3 regions of the Aquamicrobium soli genome follow, and region 2 is predicted to be linked to each of the others. Evidence: predicted binding sites of a transcription regulator. Region 2 holds the regulator's gene; each other region holds the start of a gene.
What was found. Region 2 encodes HrcA, which represses chaperone genes, less so after heat shock. Its sites were predicted from a motif close to GTTAGCACTCNCNNNNNGNGAGTGCTAAC; they were not measured.
Positions count from the first base shown of each region.

Region 1: groES (co-chaperone GroES) is a predicted target of HrcA. The motif match lies at 2,823-2,851, and genes of this name have one in related genera.
Region 3: groES (co-chaperone GroES) is a predicted target of HrcA. The motif match lies at 2,421-2,449, and genes of this name have one in related genera.

Region 1 covers NZ_JBHRTK010000002.1:27,717-32,976, reverse strand. The annotation lists gene ACFOHJ_RS02400 (DHA2 family efflux MFS transporter permease subunit) at 1-935, opposite strand, end outside; gene ACFOHJ_RS02395 (HlyD family secretion protein) at 977-2,146, opposite strand; gene ACFOHJ_RS02390 (MarR family winged helix-turn-helix transcriptional regulator) at 2,143-2,622, opposite strand; gene groES (co-chaperone GroES) at 2,912-3,208, shown strand; gene groL (chaperonin GroEL) at 3,266-4,909, shown strand; gene ACFOHJ_RS02375 (ABC-type transport auxiliary lipoprotein family protein) at 5,128-5,260, opposite strand, start outside.
Region 2 covers NZ_JBHRTK010000028.1:155,009-160,268, forward strand. The annotation lists gene cysK (cysteine synthase A) at 61-1,041, opposite strand; gene ACFOHJ_RS21210 (PQQ-dependent sugar dehydrogenase) at 1,197-2,540, opposite strand; gene hrcA (heat-inducible transcriptional repressor HrcA) at 2,616-3,698, opposite strand; gene rph (ribonuclease PH) at 3,831-4,547, shown strand; gene ACFOHJ_RS21225 (VOC family protein) at 4,559-4,969, shown strand; gene rdgB (RdgB/HAM1 family non-canonical purine NTP pyrophosphatase) at 4,969-5,260, shown strand, end outside.
Region 3 covers NZ_JBHRTK010000001.1:21,945-27,204, forward strand. The annotation lists partial or broken gene ACFOHJ_RS00115 (Hsp20/alpha crystallin family protein) at 1-291, opposite strand, end outside; gene ACFOHJ_RS00120 (Hsp20 family protein) at 381-881, opposite strand; gene ACFOHJ_RS00125 (DUF982 domain-containing protein) at 1,314-1,637, shown strand; gene ACFOHJ_RS00130 (usg protein) at 1,621-1,899, opposite strand; gene groES (co-chaperone GroES) at 2,599-2,913, shown strand; gene groL (chaperonin GroEL) at 2,971-4,599, shown strand; gene ACFOHJ_RS00145 (hypothetical protein) at 4,663-4,887, shown strand; gene ACFOHJ_RS00150 (hypothetical protein) at 5,036-5,251, shown strand.

The DNA of each region.
Region 1 (5,260 bases), on a different contig from region 2:
CGCGGCGCCATCACCACGCCTACGGTGATCGTCGGATAGCCGAAGATCGTCGACAGCATCGGCGGCAGCAGCGCAAGGCTCGCCAGCAGGATGACGCCGATGACGAAGATGAACACCAGCCCGGTCGCGAAATTGCGGTCGAGGAAGATGCGCGGGTCGATGAACGGCGCCCTGGACGTGAGCATATGGACGATGAACACCCAGAAACCGGTGATCGCGAGGCCAAGCTCGATCCATATCTCGGCGGAGGAGAACCAGTCCATTTCGCCGCCGCGGTCGAGCATGAGTTGCAGCGCCCCTACCCCCAGCGACAGCATGGCGAAGCCGAAGAAGTCGAAGCCGCGCAGGCGCCGCTCGATGCTGGGCAGGTAGGCCGCCATGCCGAGGAAGGCGGCGATGCCGATCGGCAGGTTGATGAAGAACACCCAGCGCCAGTTGAAGCTTTCGGTCAGCCAGCCGCCGAGCGTCGGCCCGATGATCGGCCCGACCATGATGCCGGCGCCCCAGATCGCCATCGCCTGGCCGTGGCGCTCCCGCGGGTTGATGTCGAGGAGGAAGGTCTGCGACAGCGGCACGATCGCCGCGCCGAACACGCCCTGCAACAGGCGGAACAGCACCATCTCGTTGAGGCTGGTGGCGATGCCGCACAGCATGGAGAAGATGACGAAGCCGACGACAGAACCGAGGAACAGTTCCTTGCGCCCGAAGCGGTCCGCCAGCCAGCCGGTGACCGGCGTCATGATCGCGGCCGCGACGATATAGGAGGTCAGCACCCAGTTGATGGTATCGGTCGAGGCACCGAGGTCGCCGACCATCGAGGGCAGCGCCACGTTGGCGATCGTGGTGTCGAGCACCTGCATCACCGTCGCCAGCATGATCGACAGCGTGATCAGGCCGCGATGCGGCACCTCGCGATGGGTTTCAACCTGGCTCATGGCAGCGCCAATCTAAGGTCGTCTAAAAGGCAGCGGCCGCTTTACTCGGCAGCGGCCGCATGGCTGAAGAAATGCGGAAAGCCGCGCGAAACGCCGGTATCGACGGTCACGGTCGCGCTCATGCCGGTGCGCAGCGCAAGCTTCGCATCCGGATCGGTGAGCTGCAGCCGCACGGGGATACGCTGCGTGACCTTGACCCAGTTGCCGGTGGCGTTCTGGGCCGGCAGCAGCGAGAACTCAGCACCGGTACCCGCGCCCACCGCCTGCACCGTGGCCTCGAACGTCTTGTCGGGATAGGTGTCGAGAACGACGTCCGCCTTCTGGCCGGGCTTCATGTGGGTAAGCTGCGTTTCCTTGAAGTTGGCGTCGATCCAGGTGTCATCGGTCTCCACCAGCGAAAACAGCGGCGTCCCGACGCCGACGAACTGGCCGACCTTGAAGGACGACGCCTGCGCGATGATGCCGTCGGCCGGTGCCTGCACCGTGGTCTGCTCCAGGTCGTAGGCAGCCTTGTCGCGGGCCGCCAGCGCCGCCAGCACGGTCGGGTGCTTGTCCGTCTCTATGTCGGGGTTGCCGCCCAGCGCCGCCTTGGCGCTCTCGATGCCCTGCTTGGCCACGGCCAGTTGCTGCTTGGCCTTGTCGAGGTCGTTGCGCGCCTCATCGAGCGAGGACTTCGTATTGATGCCCTTGTTGGCGAGATCCGCGGCACGGTCGTATTGCGACTGCGAGTAATCGACTTCGCTCGCCGCCGAACGCTCCTGCGCCATCGCCTGGTTGTAGGCGGCACGCAGTTGCTCCACGTTGAGACGCGCGGCGGCAACGGCGGCGTCGGCCTGCGCCAGCGCGATTCGGTAGGGCTGCGGGTCGATGGCAAAGAGCAGGTCACCCTTCTTCACCACCTGGTTTTCCGCGATATCGGCGGTGACCACGCGCCCCGCCGTATCGGACGAGATCGTGATGCGGGCCTGCCGCAGATTGGCGTTCTCGGTTTCCTCGTAGCGGCCGCCGGTCACATAGACATAGGTGCCGACCGCCGCGAGCGCGAGCGGCAACGCCACCATCAGCGCAAAGCGGCCGCCACGGCGAGCCTTCTTTCTCGGCGCGGGCTCCGGCTTCTCGGCAAGCGCCACCGAAACCGGCGCGGTCGGCTTGGCAGGGCTTTCCATCTCGAGCGTGGTCACATTCTCGTCGATCTTCGTTACGGCGTTCATGATGCTGCGCTTTCTGCAGTTTTGACGGTCGGACAAGACGATGTTTCGCCGTCCGAAAGGTTTTCGATTATGGTCGACAGCCCCTTGACCAGAATGCCGCGCTCCTCCTGCGACAGGCCGGCAAGCGCCTCGGCATAGACTTCGCCGGCCAGGCTCTTCACCTGCGCATAGGCGTCACTTGCCTTGGCCGTCGGAAAGATCATGCGGACCCGCCGGTCGGAGGAATCGGCACGCCGCTCGATCCAGCCCAGCCCTTCCATGCGGTCCAGTAGCCGCGAGACGCTGATCGGCTCGATTTCGAGCAGTTCTGCCAGCCGAGCCTGGGCGACGCCCTCTTCCTTCACGACGCGAACCAGCAGCCGCCATTGGGCCGAGGAAAGGCCGTGGCCGCTTGCCCGCGCCTCGAAGCGCCGACGCATCAGCCGTGCCGCGTCGTGAACCAGAAAACCGAGCCTGTCCGTGCCGTTCGTAACCATGAGCGGCATATATAATAAGCATGCTTATCAATCAAGATGCTGCGCTGCATCAAAATGCACAAAACCGTGTATCCGCCACGGGCACGGCGCACGCCACCCACCGTCATTGAGGAAGCGCATCGCGACGACGCGCAAACATTCGCCGCCACGATGCCGCGGCTCCTTGACTCTGCAGCGCCTTCTGCTTATTTCACCGGCACGTTAGCACTCACCACTAGCGAGTGCTAACTTCGGTCCGGGCCTCACCCGGACGGAGGAACCAATCAACATTCCCACTGAGGACGTAAAAATGGCAAAGTCGAAATTCCGGCCGCTGCATGACCGCGTGGTGGTTCGCAGGGTCGAGTCCGAGGAAAAGACCGCTGGCGGCATCATCATCCCCGACACGGCCAAGGAAAAGCCGCAGGAAGGCGAAATCATCGCTGTCGGCTCCGGCGCGCGCGACGAGAGCGGCAAGCTGATCCCGCTGGACGTCAAGGCCGGCGACCGCATCCTGTTCGGCAAGTGGTCGGGCACCGAAGTCAAGCTCAATGGCGAAGACCTTCTGATCATGAAGGAATCCGACATCATGGGCATCATCGGCTGATCCTTTTTCAACCGCACCATCAACTGAATTTCGGGCCTGGAGCCCAGGAGCACAATAATGGCTGCTAAAGACGTAAAATTCTCCCGTGATGCCCGCGAGCGCATGCTGCGCGGCGTCAACATCCTCGCCGACGCGGTGAAGGTGACACTTGGCCCGAAGGGCCGCAACGTCGTCATCGACAAGTCGTTCGGCGCCCCGCGCATCACCAAGGACGGCGTTTCGGTCGCCAAGGAGATCGAGCTGGAAGACAAGTTCGAGAACATGGGCGCCCAGCTCGTTCGCGAAGTCGCTTCCAAGACCAACGACAAGGCCGGTGACGGCACCACCACCGCGACCGTTCTCGCCCAGGCCATCGTCCAGGAAGGCCACAAGGCGGTTGCCGCCGGCATGAACCCGATGGACCTGAAGCGCGGCATCGATCTCGCTGTCTCGGAAGTCGTGGCCGAGCTCGTCAAGAAGGCCAAGAAGATCAAGACCTCCGAGGAAGTCGCCCAGGTCGGCACCATTTCGGCCAACGGCGAAGAAGAAATCGGTGAAATGATCGCCAAGGCGATGCAGAAGGTCGGCAACGAGGGTGTCATCACCGTCGAGGAAGCCAAGACCGCCGAGACCGAGCTGGAAGTCGTCGAAGGCATGCAGTTCGACCGCGGCTACCTCTCGCCCTACTTCGTTACCAACCCCGACAAGATGGTTGCCGAGCTCGAGGACGCCTACATCCTCCTGCACGAGAAGAAGCTCTCCAACCTGCAGGCCATGCTGCCGGTGCTCGAGGCCGTCGTCCAGACCTCCAAGCCGCTGCTGATCGTGGCCGAGGACGTCGAAGGCGAGGCGCTCGCCACGCTGGTCGTCAACAAGCTGCGTGGCGGTCTCAAGATCGCCGCCGTCAAGGCTCCGGGCTTCGGCGACCGCCGCAAGGCCATGCTGGAAGACATCGCCATCCTCACCGGTGGCCAGGTCATCTCCGAAGACCTCGGCATCAAGCTTGAGAACGTGACGCTCGCCATGCTCGGCCGCGCCAAGAAGGTGCGCATCGAGAAGGAGAACACCACGATCGTCGACGGCGCCGGCAAGAAGGCCGAGATCCAGGGCCGCGTCGCCCAGATCAAGCAGCAGATCGAGGAGACCACCTCCGACTACGACCGCGAAAAGCTCCAAGAGCGTCTGGCCAAGCTCGCCGGTGGCGTTGCCGTCATCCGCGTCGGCGGCTCGACCGAAGTCGAGGTCAAGGAGAAGAAGGACCGCGTTGACGACGCGCTGAACGCCACCCGCGCTGCGGTGGAAGAAGGCATCGTGGCTGGCGGCGGCGTCGCCCTGCTGCGCGGCGTGTCGGCCATCAAGGCCACCGGCGCCAACTCGGACCAGGCTGCCGGCATCAACATCGTGCGCAAGGCGCTGCAGGCTCCGGCCCGCCAGATCGCGTCCAACGCCGGTGCGGAAGCTTCGATCATCGTCGGCAAGATCCTCGAGAACAAGAGCGCGACCTACGGCTACAACGCGGCCAAGGACGAGTACGGCGACCTGATCGCCCTCGGCATCGTCGACCCGGTCAAGGTCGTTCGTACCGCCCTGCAGGACGCCGCTTCGGTTGCCGGCCTGCTGGTCACCACCGAGGCCATGATCGCCGACGCTCCGAAGAAGGATAGCCCGATGCCGGCTATGCCCGGCGGTGGCATGGGCGGAATGGGCGGCATGGACTTCTGATCCAGCCGATCTTTTCACAGAAAGGGCGCCTTCGGGCGCCCTTTTTGTTGTCGGTGGAAAACGCCGCCGGCAAGGTCCAGAAGGCCCATGGCGATGTCAAGAACGACATCAGGACGGCGCTCTAACCCAGTACTTCCAAACGAAAATACGGATAACAAAAAGCCCCGCGCTACCCAGGCGGGGCTTTTTCATGCGGAGCGTATCCGACTGTCGGTCGACTAGATGACCGTATCCGTCCAGCCCACGATTTCCCGCGCGGTCTCGCCGAAGGCCCGGTCCAGCGCGTCGATATAGGCCTGGTTGCCACCGCCCGACACCGGAACCGACGCCGTGAAATCGCGCGCGGCGCGC
Region 2 (5,260 bases):
CGCTCAAGCCGGCCGGATAGGACCAGCCGGCTTTTCCTGCGATCCACCGGCGGGCTTTCCTCAGCCGCCGAGCCCGTCGAACAGCACCGTCGACAGGTAGCGCTCGGCGAAGGAGGGAATGACCACGACCATGGTCTTGCCGGCATTTTCCGGTCGCGCGCCGACAATGGCCGCCGCCTGCAGGGCGGCGCCGGAGGAAATGCCGACCGGAACGCCTTCGAGCCGGGCAACGAGGCGCGCATTGGCGATCGCGTCCTCGTTGGAAACGGTGACGATCTCGTCATAGACGGTGGTATCGAGGATCTTGGGCGCGAAACCGGCGCCCAGCCCCTGGATCTTGTGCGGGCCGGGCTGGCCGCCTGAAAGCACCGCCGAGGCTTCCGGCTCGACCGCGACGACCTGCACCGAAGGCTTGCGTTCCTTCAACACCTGGCCGACGCCGGTGATGGTGCCGCCCGTGCCGATGCCGGCCACGAGAATATCGACGCCGCCGTCGGTGTCGTTCCAGATTTCCTCGGCGGTGGTGACGCGGTGGATTTCCGGGTTGGCGGGGTTTTCGAACTGCTGCGGGATGACCGCGCCTGGGATCGTGGCGGCCAGTTCGGTCGCCCTGGCGATGGCGCCCTTCATGCCCTTGGCGCCTTCTGTCAGCACCAGTTCGGCGCCGAGCAGCATCAGCATCTTGCGGCGCTCGATGGACATGGTTTCCGGCATCGTCAGGATCAGCCGGTAGCCCTTGGCGGCGGCGGCGAAGGCCAGCGCAATGCCGGTGTTGCCCGACGTCGGCTCGACCAGCGTCGACTTGCCGGGGGCGATCCTGCCCTCGATCTCCAGCGCCTCGATCATGGCGACGCCGATGCGGTCCTTGACCGACGCGATCGGGTTGAAGAATTCGAGCTTCGCCAGAAGATCGGCGACGACGCCCTTCCGGGCGGCGAATTTCCCCAGCCGCACCAGCGGCGTGTCCCCGATCGTCTCGGTGATGGAACCGTATACCCGCCCACGGCCGGGTTTGCGGTCAGGGGCGGCAGGATTCGTCATCGATTGTCTCCGGGAACGGGAATGGAACTGCCGGCATGATAGGGGCCGGCAGCGCAAAATCCGAGTAGGATTTTTCCTTTAAACAGGAAGTTCAAGGGATCGTGTTCTACATAGCCGACAACATCGGAATTTCATTCCATCCGGCGACCCCGGCGCTACTGCGCCCCCTGCTTGTAGGTCACCTGCCAGAGCGTGCCGTTGCTGTCCTCGCTGACGATCAGGGAGCCGTCTTTCGCCACCGCTACGCCGACCGGCCGGCCCCATACTCTCGCATCCGAGACGACGAAGCCGGTCATGAAATCCTCGTACTCGCCGGTCGGCTTGCCGTCCTTGAAGCGCAGCCGCACGACCTTGTAGCCGGTGCGCTTGCCGCGGTTCCAGGAACCGTGCAGGGCAACGAACGCATCGCCCTTGTAGTCGGCCGGAAAATTGCCGCCGGTGTAGAAGGCTATGTTGAGCGGGGCCGAATGCGCCTGCATCAGCACGTCCGGCATGGTTAACTTGCCGGCGAGGTCGGGCCGCTCGCCGACATGGCGCGGATCCTCATGGTCACCAAGATAATACCAGGGCCAGCCGTAGAACGCGCCTTCCTTCACCGTCGTGGCGTACTCGAACGGAACGTTGTCGCCGAGCCCGTCGCGCTCGTTGACGACGCACCACAACTCGCCGGTGGCGGGTTGCACGGTCATGCCCGAGCAGTTGCGCAGGCCGGTGGCGAAGACGCGGCCGTTGCGGCCGTCGGGGTCGTAGGCACGCACTTCTGCCCGGCCCTGTTCCGAACCCCAGGCGGCTCCGGGCGCGGCCGAAGCCAGCCACTTGTCGAGCCCGCCCTGCGGCCTGTCGGCCATGCCTTCCGCCACGTTGGAGCCGGAGCCGACCGACAGGTAGAGCGTCCTGCCGTCCGGCGAGAAGAGGATGTCACGCGTCCAGTGGTGGTTGGAGGGAATGTCGGGAATGATCATTTCCGGTTCGCCGGAGGCTTTCATCTCGCCATCGCGGTAGGGAAAGCGCACGACGCTGTCGGAATTGGCCACATAGACCCATTGCGGCTTGTCGGCCGGATAGAAGGCGATGCCATAGGGCTGGTTCAGCCCATCGGCGAAAACGCTCCTTTGAGCCTTCCCGCCATCCTCTCCCAGTCGGTAGACGAGAACCCGGTCCCGCCGGCTGTCGGACACGAACAGGTCGCCATTGGGCGCAACACGCACGACGCGCGGTCCGGCAATGCCGGACGCGATCAATTTTGCTGAGAAGCCCGGCGGCAGCAACGGCACCGCCTCCTTCGGCCTCGCCGCCGCGTCGGCGGCATTGACCGAGGACTGCGCCGGATCGGGCTTCGGCAGGTCCTGCGGCCGGATCAGCCGGCGGACGCCGGGCTTGTCCTGACGCCAGCCGCCAAAAGCCTGTTTTCCGGTCAGCAGGCCGTCTTGTGCAGCAGCGAGCGCCGGGGCGACCAGGACGGCGCAAGCCAGAACCGCCATCAGCAATGGGATACGCATGGTTCCTCCTGCACTTATCGACACTGACCGCAACGAAGATCGCGCCATGCCGTTCCCGCCGGCCGTGCGAAAAGCTCAGCGCAGCATGCGCGAAATGAGCTGGGCGGTGTAGTCGACCATCGGCACGATACGGGCGTAGTTCAGCCGGGTCGGCCCGATGACGCCGAGCGCGCCGACGACGCGGGCGTCCTTGTCACGGTAAGGCGCTACCACCAGCGAGGAGCCGGAGAGCGAAAACAGCTTGTTTTCCGAGCCGATGAAGATGCGCACGCCCGAGCCCTGTTCGGCAAGGTCGAGCAACTGGATCAGGCCTTCCTGCGTCTCCATGTCCTCGAACAGGCGGCGCAGCAGTTCGATGTCGGCCTGCGCGGTGATGTTTTCGAGCAGATTGGCGCGTCCGCGGACGATCAGCCGCGCCGGCAGCCCGCCCTCGGAGCCGGCCCACACCGCCAGCCCCTTCTCCACCAGATCCTGCGACAGCGTATCGAGCGCCACCCGCGTCTCTTCCTTGATGCGCGCGATCTCGGCCCTCGCCTCGCCCAGCGTGCGGCCGCGGATATGGGCGTTGAGGAAGTTCGACGCCTCATGCAACTGCGAGACGGTGACGCCTGCCGGCAGGTCCACGACGCGGTTCTCGACGTCGCCGTTCTGCGACACCAGGACGGTCAGCGCCTTGGTCGGCTCCAACTGGATGAACTCGATGTGCTTCAGCGCCGCCTCGCTCTTGGCGGCCAGCACCAGCCCTGCCCCGCGCGACATGCCCGACAGCATCTGGCTGGCCTCGGTCAGCATATGGTCGAGCGAGGCGCCCGTGCCGGAAGCCTTCACCTGCGCCTCGATCGAGCGGCGCTCGTCGTCGGACAGGTCGCCCAGTTCCATGAAGGCGTCGACGAAGAAACGCAGGCCGGTCTGCGTCGGCAGGCGGCCGGCCGACACGTGCGGCGCATAGATCAGGCCGAGATGCTCAAGATCGCTCATCACGTTGCGGATCGTGGCCGGCGACAGCGTCGAGGGCAGGATGCGCGACAGCGAGCGCGAGCCGACCGGCTCGCCGTCCCTGAGATAGGTTTCGACGATCTGGCGGAAAACCTCGCGCGAGCGTGCGTCGAGCGATTGCAGCGCGGCGGCATGGGGCGGATGGGGTATCTGTGTCGTCATCGTGTTGCCTCTGTCCTCAGGATATAGACAGCCCCTGCGGTGACGCAAGCGACGGCAATTTCCTTTGCGCCCTGCCTGCCATGCGGGTACAAGCCGGCCAGTATTTTCAACCTTCCCAAGAAAGATGCCTGAATGCGCCCTTCCAAACGCCAGTTCGATGAAATGCGAGCCATCTCCTTCGAACGCGGCATCTCCAAGCATGCGGAGGGCTCCTGCCTGGTGAAGTTCGGCGACACGCATGTGCTGTGCACGGCAAGCCTCGAGGAAAAAGTGCCAGGCTGGATGCGCAATTCCGGCAAGGGCTGGGTGACGGCCGAATACGGCATGCTGCCGCGCTCGACCGGCGACCGCATGCGCCGCGAGGCCTCCGCCGGCAAGCAGGGCGGCCGCACGCTGGAAATCCAGCGCCTGATCGGCCGTTCGCTGCGCGCCGTGGTCGATCTGCAGGCGCTGGGCGAACAGCAGATCACCGTCGATTGCGACGTCATCCAGGCCGATGGCGGCACCCGCACCGCCTCCATCACCGGCGGCTGGGTGGCGCTCTACGATTGCCTGCGCTGGATGGAAGCGCGCCAGATGGTGAAGCTGGACAAGGTGCTGAAGGACCACGTCGCGGCCATCTCCTGCGGCATCCATAACGGCGAGCCGGTGATCGATCTCGACTATCTGGAAGATTCCTCGGCCGGCACCGACGCCAATTTCGTCATGACCGGCAAGGGCGGCATCGTCGAAATCCAGGGCACCGCCGAGGGCGAGCCGTTCTCCGAGGAACAGTTTTCCGCGCTGATGGGTTTGGCCCGCAGGGGGATTTCGCGGCTGGTGGACCTGCAGAAGATGGCGGTGGGGTGAAAGGAGCCCGGATGCAGCCTTCCGCCATTCTGGAATCCGCGCTCTACGTCACCGATCTGGGTGCCGCCGAGACCTTCTATGCCGAGGTCCTGGGGCTGCAGAAGATCGCAGCGGTGAAGGACCGGCACGTTTTCTTCAAATGCGGATCGGGCGTGCTCCTGCTGTTCAACGCCGAGGCAACGCGCCAGCCGCCCGCGCCCGATGCCAGGCTGCCGGTGCCGCCGCACGGCACGAGCGGGCAAGGCCATCTCTGCTTTGCCGCCACCGCGGCCGAAATCGACGCCTGGAAGGCGCTGCTGGAAGCCAGGAACATCGCCGTCGAGGCCGATTTCCGGTGGTCGAGCGGTGGCCGCTCCATCTATTTCCGTGACCCTTCCGGCAATTCGCTGGAATTTGCCGAACCGAAAATCTGGAACCTGTGATGCAGTCTCTCGAAGCAAGAAAGATCGTCGTCGCCAGCCATAACGAAGGCAAGCTGCGCGAATTCGCCGACCTGATGGGGCCGTTCGGCTTCGAGGCGAAATCGGCGAAGGAATACGGCCTGCCGGAGCCGGACGAAACCGGCACCACCTTCGAGGAAAACGCCTACATCAAGGCCTTCGCCGCCGCCAAGGCGACCGGCCTGCCGGCGCTGTCGGACGATTCCGGCCTGTGCATCGACGCGCTCGACGGCGCTCCCGGCGTCTACACCGCCAACTGGGCCGATACGCCCG
Region 3 (5,260 bases), on a different contig from region 2:
CACGCCGTCGTCAAGCAGGACCTCAATGTCCTTTTCCTCCAGGCCCGGCACTTCGGCCGTCACCTTGACTTCCTTTTCGTTGTCCGAAATCTCGACACTCGGCCAGTTCCCACCAAAGGCAGATGTCCTGCCTACGGAAGGCATGCCGCCGTCGTAGCTACGGAAAACGTCGTCGAACAACCGGTTCACTTCGCGGTGCAGCGACAGGAACGGATCGCGGTCGCTGTCGCGGAACAGGCTCGGGAAGCGGCTCCCCTCGCGTACCCACGGAATAAGATCGCGTACGCTCATCGTCATTCTCCTTTTGCTCTGATCGCCATCTCTTAAATCCCGGGATCGCCGGACAGTCAGGGCCAGCGCCCGGACGCCATTGATTTGCCTCAAGCGGCCTGCTTCTCGGCGACCGGCTTGCTGACCGTTCCCGTGGTCTTGGGCCCGGTGCCTGTCCCGGCTTTGCTGCCACTACTGCCAATCTCGATCTTGCGCGGCTTCATCTCTTCGGGAATCTCGCGCTGGAGATCGATCGTAAGCAAGCCGTTTACAAGACCGGCCTCGGTCACCTTCACATGGTCAGCGAGCTCGAAGCGGCGCTCGAATGGGCGTCCGGCAATGCCGCGATGCAGATAGTCACCGTTGTCTTCCGCCGTCCTCTCGCCCGAAACGATAAGCATGTTGGGTTCATGGGTGATGCGGAGTTCGTCTGGGCCGAAGCCCGCCACCGCCATGGTGACGCGATAGGTGTCTTCACCAGTCCTAGCGATGTCATAGGGAGGCCAGTTACCGGCGCTCGGCATCCGGCTGGCGTTCTCGAGCAGGTCGAAAACGCGATCGAAGCCAATGCTCGAGCGATAGAGCGGGGAAAAGTCGTATGCGGTTCTCATAGCCATATCCTCCGTTGTTGAGCAACATGGTACGAGGAGCGCCAAGGGCGCGGCGCTCCTTGACCTTGCCGACCCCTGAGGGCGTGGGCGGAATCGATCTGGGAATTCGCTTTCCGTGCGTCAAGGGGGCAACCGGCGGAGCCTTCCGCGACGCGAATTATCTTGCCCGTATACGAGAGTGCTTCCGCCTAACACCTTTCAGATTTGACAGGAAGAGGGAGCCGAGAGGGCGAAGGCCGGCGGCTGCCTGGATCGCATGTCGCGGAAATTGACCTGCTGGGCCCCGACGAGAACGATTGAGCGCTTGGATCAGGCAGGGGTGGTCGCGGTCTTGATGTTCCGCGCAGGGTCCCCATCTCCTCAAGAGATGCGCGTCGGTGACGCCATCCAATTACTTGCTCGTAAAAGACGTCAGAAAAAATGGAGGAAGTGATGAACGACGTTCAGTTTCCCGAACCTGTTTCCCTCAAATTCCCTACTGCGCAGCGCAATGTAGCCAGCACCTTCGAGGCACTGGAATGCCTCGAGCAGTACTGGCCCGAATGGGCGCGGGGGCGAAGCTGGCGCGCCGCGGAACGCGCCTGCCGCGATGCGCTGGATGGATGGCGCCGCCCCTGCGATGCACGCAAGGCCTTTCTCCAGGCCGCCAGGCGGGCCGGACTGGCTCCGTCCGCCGCGCGCGCACCCCGCAAGTCACGTCCGGTGCGGTTGATCGGCAACCTGCGGCCCGAAATCGGCCTTAGTGGATGGCGATGACACCGTCTACGGCACGCCATTCGGAAGGCTCGATGAGGCGATGGTGGGCGACGCGCACGGAGTGCAGCGCGCCCTCCAGCTCGCGCTCCCAATAGCCGAGGAAATCCTTCAACTCCGGAAAGTGCGGCGCCAGATCATACTCCTGCCAGACATAGAGCTGCAGCAAGCTGGGATGGTCGGGAAGATGATAGTGGATTTCGGCCGTGGTCAGGCCATAGCCTTCCATTTGCAGGCGGAATTCCCTGCTGACCGTGGTAGCCATATGTGTCTCCTCTGCGTGGCGCCTTTATGCGTCCAGACGATCAACGGTGCGTCGCCGATCATCTGACGCCGAAGAGGGTTCAGCCGCCCTGTCGAGCCGACATAGCGCGTCCATGATCTGGTCGAAGGAAACGGGCTTCGCGGCCCACAATGGCCGGCGCAATGCCGGAACGGATTCGACGGCGCAGGCGTCCGAGGCCCATGACGACAAGATCGCCCGCTTTTCCTGGAGATTGAGCGTTTCGTCCTTTACCACTTCGTCGGGAGACCTGAAATGCCTTGCCGGCGACGGCAGCCGGTCAAGCGCAAGGTCGGATGTTTCGGGAGCGAGAGAAGGGATGATCGGCGAGAGCGTTTGTCGGTTCATCTTGGTCCTCCGTCTTTCCAAAAAGCTCCTTTGTGCAGGGTTCTGTCTTTGCCAGCCTCGCGGGCGGCAAGGGTTTGGATAATCTTGGTCGACTGCTTGAAAAATTCAAGTGAAAATGCAAGGCCGAGATCCGATTAGGCGTATGTTTTCATGGCACTAGCACTCATCTAGTGCGAGTGCCAAAATTTTTGCGCCAGCCTCTTGAAACCCGAAATCGCTGAAACTAGCTCGATAGGCGCGCTATGCCCGAAAGGGGTTGCGCACCCCGTTCCGGTCCTGCCGGGCCGGTTCGGAGGGACCTCTCAAAATCTGTTTGTCCTGAAGGAGAACGATATGACGTTCCGTCCATTGCACGACCGTATCCTGGTCCGCCGCATCGAGGCCGATGAAAGAACGGCCGGCGGCATCATCATTCCCGACACCGCCAAGGAAAAGCCGCAGGAGGGCGAGGTCATCGCAGTCGGCCCCGGCGCGCGCGACGATAGCGGCAAGCTGGTCGAACTCGACGTCAAGGTCGGCGACCGCATCCTGTTCGGCAAGTGGTCCGGCACCGAGATCAAGCTGGACGGCGAGGACCTTCTGATCATGAAGGAAAGCGACGTGATGGGCGTGATGGAGCAGGCCGCCGAACTACAGAAAGCGGCCTGACGGGCGCTGATCCAATCAATTGGTCAACGAAAGCTGCCTATTCGAAGGAGTGATCCAATGGCTGCCAAGGAAGTGAAATTCCATTCCGACGCCCGCGAGCGCATGCTGCGCGGCGTCGACATTCTCGCCAACGCGGTGAAGGTGACGCTCGGCCCCAAGGGGCGCAACGTCGTCATCGACAAATCGTTCGGCGCGCCGCGCATTACCAAGGACGGTGTGACGGTGGCGAAGGAGATCGAACTGGAGGACAAGTTCGAGAACATGGGCGCGCAGATGGTGCGAGAGGTTGCCTCCAAGACCAACGACCTGGCCGGTGACGGCACCACGACCGCCACGGTTCTTGCCCAGGCCATCGTCAGGGAAGGCGCCAAGGCCGTCGCCTCCGGCATGAACCCGATGGACCTGAAGCGCGGCATCGACAAGGCGGTGGACGCCGTGGTCGCCGAGCTGAAGGCCAATGCCCGCAAGATCACCAGGAACGACGAGATCGCCCAGGTCGGCACCATCTCGGCCAACGGTGACGCCGAGATCGGCCGCTTCCTGGCAGAAGCCATGCAGAAGGTCGGCAACGAGGGCGTCATCACCGTCGAGGAAGCCAAGACCGCCGAGACCGAGCTCGAGGTGGTCGAGGGCATGCAGTTCGACCGCGGTTATCTCAGCCCGTATTTCATCACCAACCAGGACAAGATGCGGGTCGAACTGGATGAGCCCTATGTGCTCATCCACGAAAAGAAGCTCGGCAATCTTCAGGCAATGCTTCCCGTGCTTGAAGCCGTGGTGCAATCGGGCAAGCCGCTGCTGATCATCGCCGAGGACGTCGAAGGCGAGGCGCTCGCCACGCTGGTCGTCAACAAGCTGCGCGGCGGCCTGAAGGTCGCGGCCGTCAAGGCGCCCGGCTTCGGCGATCGCCGCAAGGCCATGCTGGAGGACATCGCCATCCTCACCGGCGGCACGGCGATCAGCGAGGATCTGGGCATCAAGCTGGAAAACGTGACCCTGCAGATGCTCGGCCGCGCCAAGAAAGTGGTGATCGAGAAGGAGAACACCACGATCGTCGATGGCGCCGGGCGCAAGGAAGAAATTCAGGGCCGCATCACGCAGATCAAGGCGCAGATCGAGGAGACCACCTCCGATTACGACCGCGAGAAGCTCCAGGAGCGGTTGGCCAAGCTCGCCGGCGGCGTCGCGGTGATCCGCGTCGGCGGCTCCACCGAGGTCGAAGTGAAGGAGAAAAAGGACCGCGTCGACGATGCGCTGCACGCCACCCGTGCGGCGGTCGAGGAGGGCATCCTGCCGGGCGGCGGCGTCGCCTTGCTGCGCGCCGTCAAGGCGCTTGACGCCCTGACCACGGACAACACCGACCAGAAATACGGCATCGACATCGTTCGCCGCGCTATCGAGGCGCCGGCTCGGCAGATTGCCGAAAATGCCGGTGCGGAAGGCTCGATCATCGTCGGCAAGCTGCGGGAGAAGACCGACTTCGCGTGGGGTTGGAACGCGCAGACGGGCGAGTACGGCGACCTCTACACTCAAGGCGTCATCGATCCGGCCAAGGTCGTGCGAACCGCGCTGCAAGACGCCGCTTCCGTTGCCGGCTTGCTGGTGACCACCGAAGCCATGGTGGCGGAGAAGCCGAAGAAGGAAACAGCGCCCGCCGTGCCCGCCGGCGCCGGCATGGATTTCTGAGGTAGTGACCGCATGGCCCGCTCCCGTCACCGGGGGCGGGCATCGTCAAGGACGGAGGGTATCATGGATTTGACGACCGGTACCGGTGCGATTCCGGCGCCGACCCATTTGCCGAGCGAGTTCCTCGCCTATGAAGCCGAGTGCCGCAAAACCTTGAAGCCGCTGCTGACCGGCTTGCTGGACACGGCTGAATCCGCCGGTTGGAACCGGCGCACGGCCGCCTCGGCGTTGATGTTCCTGGCCGCGCAGCACGTGACGGCGGCGCTGGAAGCGGCCAAGGCGGGTTGAAGCGTGCGCCGAGGTGAAGCGCTGAGGCCACCGGCTCGCCTAAAACTACTCGCGGGTGTGCCGCGCGTTCGCCGTGACGCCGTGCCTTTTGATTTCCAACAGGACATTGACCAGATATGGTTTCGGAGGCCCATCGAGGATCGGACCGATGCAGGAATACCTCGATCATAAGCTTGAATGTCCTTATTGCGGCACGATCCGGCTGCGCATTCCCGCGGTTACAACCGACTCGACCGAAATCAAATGCGATGATTGCGGCGAGCTTCTGGGGACCTGGGGCGACCTGCAGGACGATTTCGCCAAACAGGGCGGCCATGACGGCGTTTTTCGGCTGTCCAGCGGCAGGATCAAACGGATCGGATAAAGAACCCAA